2 regions of the Rhodococcus mengyinensis genome follow, and region 2 is predicted to be linked to the other one. Evidence: riboswitches for the same ligand, from Rfam matches in the RefSeq annotation. Region 2 holds a riboswitch; the other holds the start of a gene.
The links. A riboswitch is a leader RNA that binds a small molecule or an ion and turns the genes downstream of it on or off. The one in region 2 is predicted to bind glycine.
Positions count from the first base shown of each region.

Region 1: it holds a riboswitch for glycine, as region 2 does, so the genes downstream of both, gcvP (aminomethyl-transferring glycine dehydrogenase) here and ACNJ7E_RS24330 (DUF5058 family protein) in region 2, are expected to answer to the same signal.

Region 1 covers NZ_JBLWIT010000028.1:3,707-11,088, reverse strand. The annotation lists gene garA (glycogen accumulation regulator GarA) at 1-299, shown strand, start outside; gene ftsR (transcriptional regulator FtsR) at 296-1,036, shown strand; gene ACNJ7E_RS03475 (bifunctional nuclease family protein) at 1,179-1,652, shown strand; gene ACNJ7E_RS03470 (MerR family transcriptional regulator) at 1,937-2,557, shown strand; glycine riboswitch at 2,627-2,750, shown strand; gene gcvP (aminomethyl-transferring glycine dehydrogenase) at 2,925-5,777, shown strand; gene ACNJ7E_RS03460 (metallophosphoesterase) at 5,823-6,977, opposite strand; gene ACNJ7E_RS03455 (substrate-binding domain-containing protein) at 6,974-7,382, opposite strand, start outside.
Region 2 covers NZ_JBLWIT010000111.1:46,105-53,486, forward strand. The annotation lists gene lipA (lipoyl synthase) at 1-728, shown strand, start outside; gene lpdA (dihydrolipoyl dehydrogenase) at 763-2,136, shown strand; glycine riboswitch at 2,342-2,433, shown strand; glycine riboswitch at 2,437-2,537, shown strand; gene ACNJ7E_RS24330 (DUF5058 family protein) at 2,625-3,353, shown strand; gene ACNJ7E_RS24335 (hypothetical protein) at 3,383-4,120, shown strand; gene ACNJ7E_RS24340 (amidohydrolase) at 4,172-5,395, shown strand; gene ACNJ7E_RS24345 (MFS transporter) at 5,465-6,820, opposite strand; gene ACNJ7E_RS24350 (response regulator) at 7,017-7,382, shown strand, end outside.

The sequences.
Region 1 (7,382 bases), on a different contig from region 2:
TGCTCGACCAGCCGACGACGTCCGCGGGACGGCATCCCGACAGCGACATCTTCCTCGACGACGTGACCGTCAGCCGTCGTCATGCGGAGTTCCGTCAGGAGGACGACGAGTTCCAGGTGGTCGACGTCGGCAGCCTCAACGGCACCTACGTCAACCGGGAGCCGGTCGACTCGGCTGTCCTGGCGAACGGTGACGAGGTCCAGATCGGCAAGTTCCGACTGGTCTTCCTGACCGGACCCCGGACCGCTGCCGGTGGCTCGCAGATCGGTGAGACGTCAGCTGGTGCGGGTAGCCAATGACCGCGGTGCGGCAGCAGCAGGCGCAATCGGGGATGTCGATCGGCTCCGTGCTGGATCGACTCCGCCCCGATTTTCCTGATGTGACGATCTCGAAGATCCGATTCCTCGAAGCCGAGGGTCTCATCAGCCCCCAGCGCACTCCCTCGGGGTATCGGCGATTCTCGATCGCCGACTGTGAACGACTGCGCTACGTCCTCACTGCGCAGCGCGATCAGTATCTGCCGCTGAAGGTCATCAAGGAGCAGCTCGAGGCCATCGACAGAGGTGTGGCCACGGTCGGCGCAGGCGATTCTTCGCCGCGCCGGCCGCGCGCGCTCACGGTGGCCCCGGGCGAGGTGTCCCCGGAGGAGTTCCTCACCGACCGCGAGGTGCGGATCAGCCGCGACGATCTGATCGCCCGGGCAGGGATCGACGAGAAGTTCCTCGGCGAACTGACCCGCGGAGGCCTGGTCGTTCCCGGGCCGGCGGGATTCTTCGACGAGGACGCGGTGACACTGGCGCGCACCGCGAGGGCGATGTCCGAGTTCGGACTCGAGGTGCGGCACCTGAGGGCGTTCAAGCTGGCGGCCGACCGCGAGGCCGGGCTGGTCGCGCAGATCGCCGGGCCTGTCGCCAAGGGCCGCGACGCCGGCGCCCGTGATCGCGCCGAGGAGATGGTGCGCGAACTGGCCGCCCTGTCTCTGACGTTGCACACCTGCCTGGTGAAGTCGGCAGTCCGGGGTGCGCTCGATCGGTGAGGTGAACTCGCCGACCGTCCCCACTTCCCAACGACGCTGCGCTCGAACGGCTGTACGGTCGAAGAGCAGACACGAATCGAATAGAATCCTGGTACGGCATTGTGTGCCGCGGACGGACCATTGCAGGGTGGAGGCAGACGCGATGAGCGAAATGCACGTGATCGGAGTTCGTGTCGAGCAACCCCAAAGTCAACCTGTTCTGCTGTTGCGTGAAACCGACGGCGAGCGGTACCTGCCCATCTGGATCGGCCAGACCGAGGCCACCGCGATCGCACTCGAACAGCAGGGCGTCGAGCCTGCGCGTCCGCTGACCCACGATCTCATCAAGAACCTGATCGAAGCCTTCGGTCGCACCCTGAAGGAAGTTCGCATCGTGGACCTGCGCGAGGGCACGTTCTATGCCGACCTCGTGTTCGACCAGAACACCCGCGTCTCGGCCCGCCCGTCCGACTCCATCGCCATCGCACTGCGAATCGGGGTGCCGATCTTCGCCGAGGAAGCGGTACTCACGGAGGCCGGTCTGGTTATGCCCGACGAGCGCGAGGACGAGGTCGAGAAGTTCAAAGAATTCCTCGAGTCCGTGTCGCCGGACGATTTCAAGGCAACCGACGGCTAGTTTGCGCCGTCGGAAAAGCCTCGGGCGCGGAGTAACGGTTGAGGTTCCTCCGGCGCGTTGCGTTGACCCCGTCTCTTCGGAGTCATAGCGTTCAGTGCAGTGATTTTCTGCCCTGCAGATTGTATCGGGCGTACGCTGAGTAGGTTCAGGGTACGGACTTGCTCGATGTCACTGGTGGCGCTTGCGCCGCTCGATGTGCTGTGGCTGTGCCGCGGGCACTGGCGACGCGCGTCACAGGCGCACTGATCGTCGGGTTCAGTGCAACATGCGAGAGGGAGTAGTCAGTGGGAGATCGGCCGCAGGAGAATGCGCTGAATCTTGCGCCCGGCGACAACGTTGCCGAGTCCGAATTCAGCTCCGAGGAGATCCAACCGGGCCTCTTCCCGGACGATTCCGTGCCCGACGACCTCGTCGGATACCGCGTCCCCATCGCCTGCCAGATCGCGGGAATCACCTACCGCCAGCTCGATTACTGGGCTCGCACGTCGCTCGTCGTGCCGTCCATTCGTGGCGCAGCAGGTTCGGGCAGCCAACGGCTGTACTCGTTCAAAGACATCCTCGTCCTCAAGATCGTCAAGCGTCTGCTCGACACCGGAATATCCTTGCAGAACATCCGAGTGGCCGTCGACCACCTCCGTAAGCGCGGAGTGCGGGACTTGGCCAAGATCACACTTTTCTCGGACGGGACCACGGTCTACGAGTGCACGTCCCCCGAAGAGGTCGTCGATCTGCTCCAGGGCGGGCAGGGTGTCTTCGGTATCGCGGTGAGCGGTGCGATGCGCGAACTGACCGGCACCATCGCCGATTTCCCGGCCGAGCGCGCCGATGGCGGCGAGAGCGAACAGAGCCCCGAGGACGAACTGGCGTCGCGACGCAAGAACCGCGCGAGCCGCAAGACGGGCTAGCCCGCATCCATCGGAGCGCGGCGCTGCCTGCGCCGCCATCTGCAGCCGTGACATAGACTGGCGGTGCGTCGACGCCGTGCGGGAGAGTTCCGGGCACCGCAAGCACAGAAACATCGTGTGTGCGGGAGTTCGGGCGCCGAAGGAGCAACACCTCCCCGTCAATCTCTCAGGCAGACAGGACCGTGCGGGCTCCGACGTCTCTGGAAAGCGGTGGGAGCACCCACCCGCCCACGGGGAAAGGGCCGTCTTCACACCCGAACGACGGTACCGAATCTCTCAGGCGCTCGATTCGAGCAGGCGACAGAGGGGGAGGGACGTTCCGCTACGCGGGGCGTGTCCTGATCCTCCGAACTGCTTGGGAGTTGTCGTGATCGACGCTGGAAGCCGTACATTCGCCGATCGTCATGTCGGCCCGAACGCTGCGGAACTCGCGCACATTCTCGAACTGGTCGGAGCCGATTCGCTCGACGACCTCGCGTCGAAGGCCGTCCCCGCCGTCATCCTGGACGGGGTGACGGGCGGCATCGCCGACGGCCTCGACGCGCTGCCTGCACCGGTGTCCGAGCACGAAGCGCTCGCCGAACTGTCCGCACTCGCCGCGCAGAACACCGTGGCGACGTCCATGATCGGTCTCGGCTACTACGACACCCTCACCCCGCCGGTGCTGATCCGGAACATCATCGAGAACCCGGCCTGGTACACGGCCTACACGCCGTACCAGCCCGAGATCAGCCAGGGTCGCCTCGAAGCGCTCCTCAACTTCCAGACGATGGTCGCCGACCTGACCGGCATGGAGGTCGCCAACTCGTCGATGCTCGACGAAGCCACCGCCGCCGCCGAGGCGATGACGCTGCTGCGCCGGGCGAGCAAGAGCAAGTCCCCGCGGTTCGTCGTCGACGCCGACCTGTTCCCGCAGACGCTGGCCGTCGTCGAGACCCGGGCCGAGCCGCTCGGCATCGAGATCGTGGTGGCCGACCTGTCCGCCGGCCTTCCGGACGGTGACTTCTTCGGCGTCCTCGCGCAGATGCCCGGCGGGTCCGGCCGCATCGTCGACTACACCGACGTGATCGCCGCCGCCCACGAGCGCGGCGCACTGGTCGCGGTCGGGGCGGATCTGCTGGCACTCACGCTCCTCACCCCGCCCGGCGAGATCGGCGCCGACGCCTGTTTCGGCACCACCCAGCGGTTCGGTGTCCCCATGGGCTTCGGTGGCCCGCACGCCGGTTACCTCGCCGTGCACACCAAGCATGCACGTCAGCTCCCCGGCCGTCTGGTGGGCGTCTCCGTCGACGCCGACGGTGACAAGGCGTACCGGCTGGCGCTGCAGACCCGCGAGCAGCACATTCGCCGCGAGAAGGCGACGTCGAATATCTGCACCGCTCAGGTGCTGCTGGCGATTCTGGCGGCCATGTACGCCAGCTACCACGGCGCCGAGGGACTGAAGGCGATCGCCCTGCGCGTGGCGAACACGGCGCACTCCCTGGCCGCCGCGCTCCGCAGGACCGGGGCCGTCGTCGTCCACGAGCACTTCTTCGACACGATCCTCGTTCGAGTCGCCGGCCGAGCCGCGGACGTGGTGGCGACGGCGAAGGACGCCGGCATCAACCTGCGGTTCGTCGACGCCGATCACGTCGCCATCGCCTGTGACGAGGCCACCACCGCCGACGACGTCGCCCAGGTGCTGGCGGCGTTCGGCGGCGAAGGCGCCGTGACCGAGGAAGCGGGCACGTCCGTCCCCGACGCGCAGCTCCGCGGATCCGACTACTTGCAGCACGAGGCCTTCACCCGGTATCGCACCGAGACGGCGATGCTGCGCTACCTGCGGGCGTTGTCCGACAAGGACATCGCACTCGACCGCAGCATGATCCCCCTCGGTTCGTGCACGATGAAGCTCAATGCCACCGCCGAGATGGAAGCGATCACCTGGCCCGCGTTCGCCGGACTGCACCCGTTCGCGCCGACCGGGGACACACCGGGAATCCTCCGCATCATCAAGGACCTCGAGAACTGGCTCGTGGCCGTCACCGGCTACGACGCGGTCAGCCTGCAGCCGAATGCCGGTAGCCAGGGCGAGTACGCGGGGCTGCTCGCGATCCGTAACTACCACCTCAGCCGCGGAGACGACCACCGCGACACCTGCCTCATCCCGTCGAGCGCCCACGGCACCAACGCCGCATCCGCGGTCATGGCCGGGATGCGCGTCGAGGTCGTCGCCTGCCGCCCGAACGGTGACGTGGATCTGGACGACCTGCGGGCGAAGATCGCCGACCATGCCGAGCGCCTCGCGGCGATCATGATCACCTACCCGTCCACACACGGTGTGTACGAGCACGAGATCGCCGACATCTGCGCCGCCGTCCACGACGCCGGCGGCCAGGTGTACGTCGACGGCGCCAACCTCAACGCCCTGGTCGGCCTGGCCCGTCCCGGCCGGTTCGGCGGCGACGTGAGCCACCTCAACCTGCACAAGACGTTCTGCATCCCGCACGGTGGCGGTGGCCCCGGCGTCGGTCCGATCGGTGTGCGGTCCCACCTCACGCCGTTCCTGCCCGGACATCCGCTCGCACCGGAACTCGGCACAGCCGGACCGATCTCCGCGGCCCCCTACGGCAGTGCGTCGATCCTCCCGATCACGTGGGCGTACATCCGGATGATGGGCGCCGTCGGGCTGCGCCGCGCAAGCCTGACCGCCATCGCCTCGGCCAACTACATCGCGCGCCGCCTGGACGAGTACTTCCCGGTCCTCTACACCGGCGAGGGCGGAATGGTGGCACACGAGTGCATCCTCGACCTCCGGCCGATCACCAAGGACACCGGTGTGACCGTGGACGACGTCGCAAAGCGCCTCGCCGACTACGGTTTCCACGCACCGACGATGAGCTTCCCGGTGGCGGGCACCCTGATGGTGGAGCCCACCGAGAGCGAGAACCTCGAAGAGATCGACGCCTTCTGCGAGGCGATGATCGCGATCCGCGCCGAGATCGACCGCGTGGGCGCGGGGGAGTGGCCGGTGGACGACAACCCGCTGCGCGGTGCCCCGCACACGTCCGGTTGCCTGGTCGCGGAGTGGAACCACCCCTACACCCGTGAGACGGCGGTCTTCCCCCGAGGCAAGGCACGGCCGAAGGTGTGGCCGGCGGTGCGGCGCATCGACGGTGCACACGGCGACCGCAATCTCGTGTGCTCCTGCCCGCCGATCTCCGCATTCGAAGACGCCTGACACAGCCGATGCCCGTCCCGCTCACGCGGGGCGGGCATCGCTCGCTCAGTCCTCGCGCACCAGCTCGAGGATCGTGATCTCCGGTGGGGCGCCCACCCGCACGGGCGGACCCCACGTGCCCACACCGCGGGTCGTGTAGAGGACGGTGTTCCCGATGCGGTCCAGTCCCGTCACCGACGGCTGCTGCAGCGGCACCAGATAACGCAGCGGCCACATCTGCCCGCCGTGCGTGTGCCCCGACAGTTGCAGGTCGACACCGAGGTCGGACGCTTCCAGTGCCTGCCGCGGTTCGTGCGCGAGCAGCACGACGAACGTCGACGGGTCGCGTCCGGCGAGCGCGGCCGGAAGATCGGGTTCGTACGGGGCCGGCGAGGAATAGTCGTGGATGCCCGCGACGTCGAGGGTGGCGCCGCCCCGGGTGATCGTCGCGCGCTCGTTGCGCAGCGTCCGGATGCCCAGCCGGTCCCACACATCCAGCCAGCGACCACCGTCGTCGGCGTAGAACTCGTGATTGCCGCTGACACCGAACACCCCGAGCGGGGCCTCGAGGTCGCCGAGCGGTTGCAGATCGGGCGACACCTTGGCGACGGTCCCGTCGACCAGATCGCCCGCGATCGCGACGAGATCCGGCTGCTGCGCGTTCACCAGGTCGACGACCCGCCGGGTGAAATCCACTCCCCGCGCCGGGCCGACGTGAAGGTCGGACACGAGCGCCACACGCACACCGTCGAACTCGGCGGGCAGACGCTTCAGCGGCACCCGAACCCGCACGATCCGCGGCCGCGCGGCCTCCGACACCCCGTAGCCGGCGGCGCCGACGGCACCCACCACCACGACGGCGGTGGCGATACGCAGGCTTCGCCGCCGCGACAGATCGACCTGTTCGTCGTTCCCGGTGCCGCGCAGGCGGCCGAACAGCCGCGTCAGCAACGACACCAACGCGACCAGGAGAAGCCCGAGCACCAGATAGAACATAGCGCCGAGCCACACCCAGCCCACCCATCCCGGGGGACGCGCCCATCTCGGATCGAAGGCTTCGCCGCTGCCGACGCCGATGACCGCGAGAACCCACAGGACCACGAGGGTCACGTCGACGACCACCGACCAGGGCCGGCCCAGCCCGGTGGCCCGCACGAGTCGCCGATGGAGCCACCATGTGACGAGTGCGAGGAAGACCGCGAAGACCAGGAGCCTCGTCACGACAGCAACTTGCTGATCGCGGTCGGCAGTGCCGCTCCGTCCGAGGACGCGACCTTCTCCAGCGACCCGCCGGTGCGATCGGCCAACGCCTGCAACGTGTTGAGGTCGGAGTTCTCGCCGATCGTCACCACGTCGATGCGCACCGGCTTCGACGTGCTCGAGGCCGCAGCGATGGCGGACAGCAGATCCGCGCGGGCAACGGAGTCGTCGTTGGCCCCGTCGGTGACGAGCAGCACCGAGTTGGTGCGGCCCGGCGTGTATCCGTCCACCGCGCTCTTGTAGGCCGCTTCGAGCGACGTGTACGTCGAAGACCCGGTGGCGGGTGTCGCCTTGGCGAGCCGGGCGTCGAGTGCCTGCCTGCGGGTGCCCTCCGTGAAACCGCCCGCCGAGAGGGGACCGGTCGCG
Region 2 (7,382 bases):
AGGACCGAGAGGCGACCTTCCTCATCGGCGGAAGCCAGTGCACCCGGCGGTGCGACTTCTGCCAGATCGACACCGGCCGGCCCGCCGCACTCGACCGGGGCGAACCCAGGAGGGTCGCGGAGTCGGTGCAGACCATGGGCCTTCGGTACGCCACCGTCACCGGGGTCGCCCGCGACGATCTGCCGGACGGCGGCGCCTGGCTGTACGCGGAGACGGTCCGGCAGATTCACGAACTGTGCCCGGGCACCGGCGTCGAACTGCTGATCCCCGATTTCAACGCCGATGCCGCGCAACTACGCGAGGTGTTCGACACCCGCCCGGAAGTACTCGCGCACAATGTGGAGACTGTTCCCCGGATATTCCGTCGTATCCGCCCTGCCTTCACGTACGAGCGGTCCCTCGAGGTGATCACACGGGCTCGGGAGGACGGCCTGATCACCAAGTCGAACCTGATCCTCGGGATGGGGGAGACCACGGACGAGGTGATTCAGGCCCTCCGGGACCTGCACGCGGCCGGCTGCCAGTTGATCACGATCACGCAGTATCTGCGGCCGTCGGCCCGGCACCATCCGGTGGCACGGTGGGCGACGCCGGACGAGTTCGTCATGCTCGACGGGATCGCCCGCGAGATCGGCTTCCTCGGCGTCCTATCCGGTCCGCTCGTGCGCTCCTCCTATCGGGCCGGCCGCCTCCACGCGGAGGCCGTCGCCGCAACCGCAGTTCACTGAACCCCACCCTCTTCCGTTCCAGCAAGGAGTTCCCATGTCCCACCGATCTGCAGATGTCGTCATCCTCGGCGGCGGTTCCGGCGGCTACGCGGCCGCCATCCGCTCGGCCGAACTGGGCCGTTCGGTCATCCTCGTCGAGGAGAACGAACTGGGCGGCACCTGCCTGCATCAGGGGTGCATTCCGACGAAGGCGCTGCTGCACTCCGCCGAGGTCGCGGACAGTGCCCGCACCGCCTCGCAGTTCGGTATCGACGTCACGTTCGACGGTGTCGACCTCGAGAAGGTCCTGAGCTACCAGAACACCATCGTCACCCGACTGCACAAGGGACTGCAGGGCCTCGTCGACTCGTACGGCATCACCGTCGTCAACGGCCGCGGCCGGTTGGTCGGACCCAACGGAGTGGAGGTCGACGACGAGCTGATCACGGGCGCCGCCGTCGTCCTGGCAACGGGGTCGTCGCCGAAGACGCTGCCCGGCATCAGCATCGGTGGCCGGGTCGTCACCAGCGACGAGGCTCTCGTGTTGCCGTCCGTCCCGAAGAAGGCGATCATCCTGGGCGGCGGCGTCATCGGCGTCGAATTCGCCAGTGTCTGGGCGTCGTTCGGTGCGTCGGTGACGATCGTCGAGGCGATGCCGCGGCTGGTGCCGAACGAGGACGAGACGAGCTCCAAGTACCTCGAGCGGGCATTCCGTCGTCGCAAGATCGTCGCGAAGACAGGTGTGCGGGTGACGGAGGTGACGCAGGACGAGGATGCGGTGTCCGTCACCCTGGACTCCGGCGACGTGCTCGACGCCGACGTCGTGCTGGTCGCAGTGGGGCGCGGACCCAACACCGCGTCCATGGGGTACGAGGAGACCGGAGTGATGCTCGACAAGGGCTTCGTGGTGACCAGTGATCGACTGCGCACCACGGTCCCGAACGTTTTCGCGGTCGGCGACATCGTCCCCGGGCTCCAGCTGGCCCACCGCGGGTTTCAGCAGGGCATCTTCGTGGCGGAGGAAATCGCCGGGCTCCGTCCGGAGGTCATCGACGAGACCGGCATCCCGCGGGTCACCTACTCCCACCCCGAGGTCGCGTCCGTCGGGTTGACCGAGACCGCGGCCCGGGAGAAGTTCGGCGAGACCGTCGAGACCGTCACCTACGACCTCGCCGGCAACGGCAAGAGCCAGATCCTCAAGACGTCGGGGGCGGTCAAACTCGTGGTGGCGCCGACCGGGGTCGTCGTCGGCGTGCACATGGTCGGCGACCGAGTCGGTGAGCTGATCGGTGAGGCGCAGCTGCTCTACAACTTCGAGGTCGACGCCGCGCAGGCGGCGAAGTTCGTGCACGCCCACCCCACGCAGGGCGAGGCGCTCGGTGAGGCACTGATGGCAGTGGCCGGCAAGCCACTCCACGTCCACGGCTGACCCCCATGTGAGTGGCAAAGTGTGCTGGCGCACGCTTTGCCACTCACATGGGGTGTTCGGTATGCGAACGCGCACTGGCGATTTCCGACCAGGAACTGTTGTGAGTTAACACGCCGGAACGGTGAAGTCATGCTTTCGTAATACGTCTGCGGAACAGTACGTCCCGAGTCAGTTCGATTCGGAACCATCTCGATGGTTTCTCCCTATGAGCCTGGCTGGAGAGTTCCGGGACCGAGTCCCGGGCGCCGAAGGAGCAAGTACCCACAAACTCTCAGGCACCAGGACAGTCCGGGTCGGGAACTCTGGAGAGCAGCGTGTCGCCTGTAACGGCACGTTCACCGACGGGGCACGATGACCACTCGCACGAGTGTGTCTCCAAACTCTCAGGTTACGGAACAGAGCGGGTGTCAGCCGAGGTGATCCACCGGATCACCCTCACATCGCTCGAGTGATCGTTTTGCCGGTTGCTCACTCTCCCTGGGAGATCCATGAATGTGACTGCTAGTGGGGCATCCACGGACATCATGGCTGTCGCCAACTCGCCTGTTCTCTGGGTGGCCGTTGCCGGCATCTTCGTCGTCATAGTCGTGCAGTCGGCGATCTACATGACCGCGGTCCGCAAGGTGGCACCCGTCGCGGACATGTCGCCGGAAGACATGAAAGTCTCGTTCCGCTCTGGCGCCGTCTCGGCGATCGGACCGTCTCTGGCGGTCTGCCTCGTGGCGATCGCCCTGCTCGCTCTCTTCGGCACGCCCGCCGTCCTGGCCCGCATCGGCTTGATCGGTTCCGCCGCGTACGACGTGTCCGCGGCCAGCATCGCCGCCGACTCCATGGGCGCGAAACTCGGCGCCGACACGTACACCCAGAACGTCTTCGTCGTCGCATTCTTCGCGATGAGCATCGGCGGCGTGATGTGGATGCTGTCCGCGCTCGTCCTCACTCCGCTGCTGAAGCGGGGTGACGCGAAGATTCGCACGGTGAATCCGGCGTTGATGGCGGTCGTTCCGTCCGCGGCCCTGATCGGCGCGTTCGCGTCGCTGGGCTTCCAGGAACTCACGAAGTCCAGCTATCACATCGTTGCGTTCGCCGCCTCCGCGGCCGCAATGGGGATCTGCCTGTTCGTGGCCCGGACGTTCGGCAAGGGCTGGCTCCGTGAATGGGGGCTGGGTATTTCGATCCTCGTCGCCCTCACCGTCACCTACCTGGTCACCTCCTGATTCACGACACGCACGGAAAGGACTTTTCGATGACTACCGACGAAGCCGTAACGGTGTCCACCGGCGCGCGTGCACTCGCCGAGTTCGACAAGACGACGTCCCGCTGGGGTCGGATCACGATGATCGTGGGGCTGCTCCTGTCGATCGGTGCGCCCCTGTACCTGGTGTTCTCGGGTGAGGTGGACGTCACCGCAGGCCAGTTGTGGACCGCGTTCGCCGCGGTGGCCGGGACATTCTTTATCATCTGGCTGGTCGAACCCCTGACCTATTTCCCCATCCTCGGCCCGGCCGCGATGTACCAGGCGTTCATGATCGGCAACATCGCGAACAAGCTGTTGCCGGCCGCGCTGATCGCGCAGACGAACATCGGAGCCAAACCGGGAACCAAGCGGGCCGAACTGGCTGCGGTCCTGGCGATCTGCGGCGCCGCGATGGTGCACCTCGTGTCCCTGGCCGTGTTCGTGGGGCTGCTCGGCACCTGGCTGATCAGCGTGATTCCCGCCGACATCGTGACCGTCACCCGTTCCTACATCCTTCCCTCGGTCCTGGGGGCGGTCCTCGTGCAGGCGATCGTGTCGATGAAGCAGCCCCGGGCCACAGTGGTCGCGCTGCTGGTGGCCGCGGTCATCACGTTCGTCGTGGTTCCGGCGATGCCGAGCCTCGCGCTGTCGTCCACCGCCATCGCGGTGATCGTGACGGCGGTCCTCGCCTGGTTCCTGCGGAACAAGAACGACCAGAGCCCGGCCGAGCTCGCGACCATCGAGTAAGAACCGATACGCGGAGATATCCCACATTCACCTGATTCGAAAGAAGGCTCCATGACCGACCTGCCGATCGCGCTCACCGACGAGCTGCGGACGAAGATGCACGACCTCTACTACCACCTGCACGCGCACCCGGAACTGTCCATGCAGGAACACAAGACCGCCGAGCTGATCCAGACTTCCCTCGTCGCCCTCGGGATCGACACGTTCGTCTGCGGCGGCACCGGAGTGGTGGGTGTCCTGACCAACGGCGAGGGCCCCACGGTGGCCTTCCGCGCCGATTCCGATGGGCTGCCGATCGCGGAAGACACCGGCGTCGACTACGCCAGCGCCGCCACCGGACACCTCGACGACGGCACCGAGGTGCCAGTGATGCACGGCTGCGGCCACGACACACACGTCGCCACCCTGCTCACCGTCGCCGAACTGCTCGCAGGCGCGCGGGAGGCGTGGGCCGGAACGATCGTGTTCCTCTTCCAGCCCGGCGAGGAAACGGCGGCCGGGGCGAAGGCGATGGTCGAGGACGGCCTGTGGGACCGGGCACCCAAGCCGGAGATCGTCTTCGGGCAGCACGTCGGGCCGATGTTGGCCGGCACCGTGCACGTCACGAGTGGCGACGCGATGGCCATGGCCGATTCGCTGAAGGTCACCGTCTACGGCCAGGGTTCACACGGCTCCCAGCCGCAGGATTCGATCGACCCGATCATCCAGGGCGTCAACATGATCAACCGAATCCAGACCATTGTGTCCCGCGAAGTGCACCCCCTGAAGCCGGCGGTCGTCACGGTTGCGACGTTCCATGCGGGGCTGAAGGAGAACATCATCGCGGACCGGGCCGAGTTCACGATCAACGTGCGCACCCTCGACCCCGAGGTGCGTGAGCAGGTCAATGCCGCGCTGCGCCGCATCATCTACGCCGAGGCCGACGCGTCCGGGGCGCCGAAGCCGCTGATCGAGGAGCTGTACACGTTCCCGCGCAACTACAACGATCCCGACGCCACCGCCGAACTCGTCGCCGAGCTGCAGAAAGTGCTGGGCGAGAACAACGTCACGCCGTCGTCTCCGATGATGGGTTCGGAGGACTTCGGTCTGCTCGCCGAGGTGATCGGTGTGCCGTCGGTGTTCTGGATGTTCGGTGGCCACACCGCGGAGACCCTCGAGAGCGGAAAGCCTGTGCCGGTGAACCACTCACCGTTCTTCGCCCCCGTCGCGGAGCCCACCCTGTCCACCGGCGTCCAGGCGGCGATGACGGCGATCCTGTCGAAGGTCGGGATCTAGGCCCTCCGGGCCCGTGCGCCTTTCTGGTTGTTCCAGCAACCAGAAAGGCGCACGGGTGGCGGAGCCGCCTCAGTGGGTGGTCAGCGGCGCATCCGCGGTGGCGTCCCCGGCGTCCACGCCGGTCTTCTCGAACCGCAGTCGCGACACGGCGAGTCCGGCGAGGACGAAGGACACGGCCACGAGGATGTACAGCTGGGTGGGCGACCAGTCGCGGTCGAGGAGGGCGCCCGCGACGATCGGGGACGCGATGGCGCCGACGCGGCCGATGCCGATGCCCCAGCCGACGCCGGTCGCCCGGACGGCGGGCGAGTAGACCGACGGCGTGATCGCGTACAGCCCGGCGATGCAGCCGTTGGCGAAGACGCCGATCAGGGCGCCGAGCCCGAACGCGATGACGATGGACGCGGTGGCGGGAACGAAGACGACGAGCAGTACGCCCGCGATCGCCATGTAGGCGATGAGCACACGCTTCAGGGCGAAACGTGCGGACAGCGCCCCGAGCAGGGTGGCGCCGAAGATGCCGCCGAGGTTGAGGAGCACTCCGCCGGTGACGCCCTGGTTCGCGGACATGCCCGCCTCGACCAGCAGTTTCGGGGTCCAGCTGGTGACGAAGTAGAAGCCGAACATCGCCATGAAGAACGCGAACCACACCAGGAGTGTGCTGCGCCGGCGCTGCGGTGACAGCAGGACGCGCATCGCGAATCCGGCGTCGGCGGTGGCGGCGGCACGCGGTGCGGGCAGCTCGTCGAGTCGCGGCTGACCGACCCGCTGGGCGAAGGCATTGATCCGGTCGAGGGCGTTGGCCGGTCGCCGGACGAGCAGGAAGTCGATTGATTCGGGGAGCCGGGCGTAGACGACGGGGATGATGGCCGCCGTGCACAGTCCGCCGAACAGGAACACCGAGCGCCAGCCGAGCGAGTTCTGCAGGACGACGGCGATGATTCCGCCGAGGGTGGCGCCGACGGCGTAGCCGGTGGAGTTGAGACTCACCGCGAGCCCGCGCCAGCGGTTCGACGCGTACTCACTGGCGATGACGTTGCTGCTGGCGAGGATTCCGCCGATGCCGACGCCGGTGAGGGCGCGGAGCAGGCCGAGTTGCATCGCGTTCTGGCTGACCGCCGACAGCAGCATGCCCGTCGACGCGAGTGCCAGGCACAGCAGGATCATGGCGCGGCGGCCGATGGTGTCAGCCCACGGCGCCAGGAACAGCGATCCCGCGGCCATGCCGAACAGTCCGGCGCTGAGCAGGAGGCCGACGACCGAGCCGGACAGATCCCACTCCTGCGATACCGACTGGGCGGTGAACGCCATGACGAGGACGTCGAAGCCGTCGAGCACGTTGAGTAGACCGCAGATGGCGATGGCGCCCCATTGGTAGCGCGTCATCGGGCTGTTGTCGATGCGTTCGCGTAGGTCGAATTGCATGCGCGGGACCTGTTCTTCCTCGGAGGTGGGCTGTGATGTGGCTCACGACTCACCTACCGTGGCGGACGGGTCACTCGTTTCCAACTTCGCTTCCGAATGTCGGAATACAGAAGTGGCGGTTGCACGCGGTACTGGGCCATGATTTCTCTGTTGACAACTGGAAGGGTCCGGGCGACCGGCGGTGGGCGAAAGGTCCATGGATGTGACTGGCTCGGGTTTCGGTAATTCCTGGTCGGCGGAGCGGTTGTTCGCCGGGCCGGGCGAGACACGGGAGCGGCTACGCCGCACCGATTGGGCGGCCACGCCGCTGGGCCCGGTCGAGACCTGGTCTGTCGAGTTGCGGGCGGCGGTACGCACGGTGCTGCCCTCCGAGGTCCCGATGTTGCTCTGGTGGGGTCCTGAGCTCGTGCAGATCTTCAACGACCCGTACACCCGGGTCCTCGGCGCCAAGTATCCCGCCGCGATCGGCGAACCCGGGGCGCAGTGCTGGGCGGAGATCTGGGACGAGGTGGGACCGCTCGCCGAGCAGGTGATGTCGGGCGGCGCGGCGACCTACACGGAG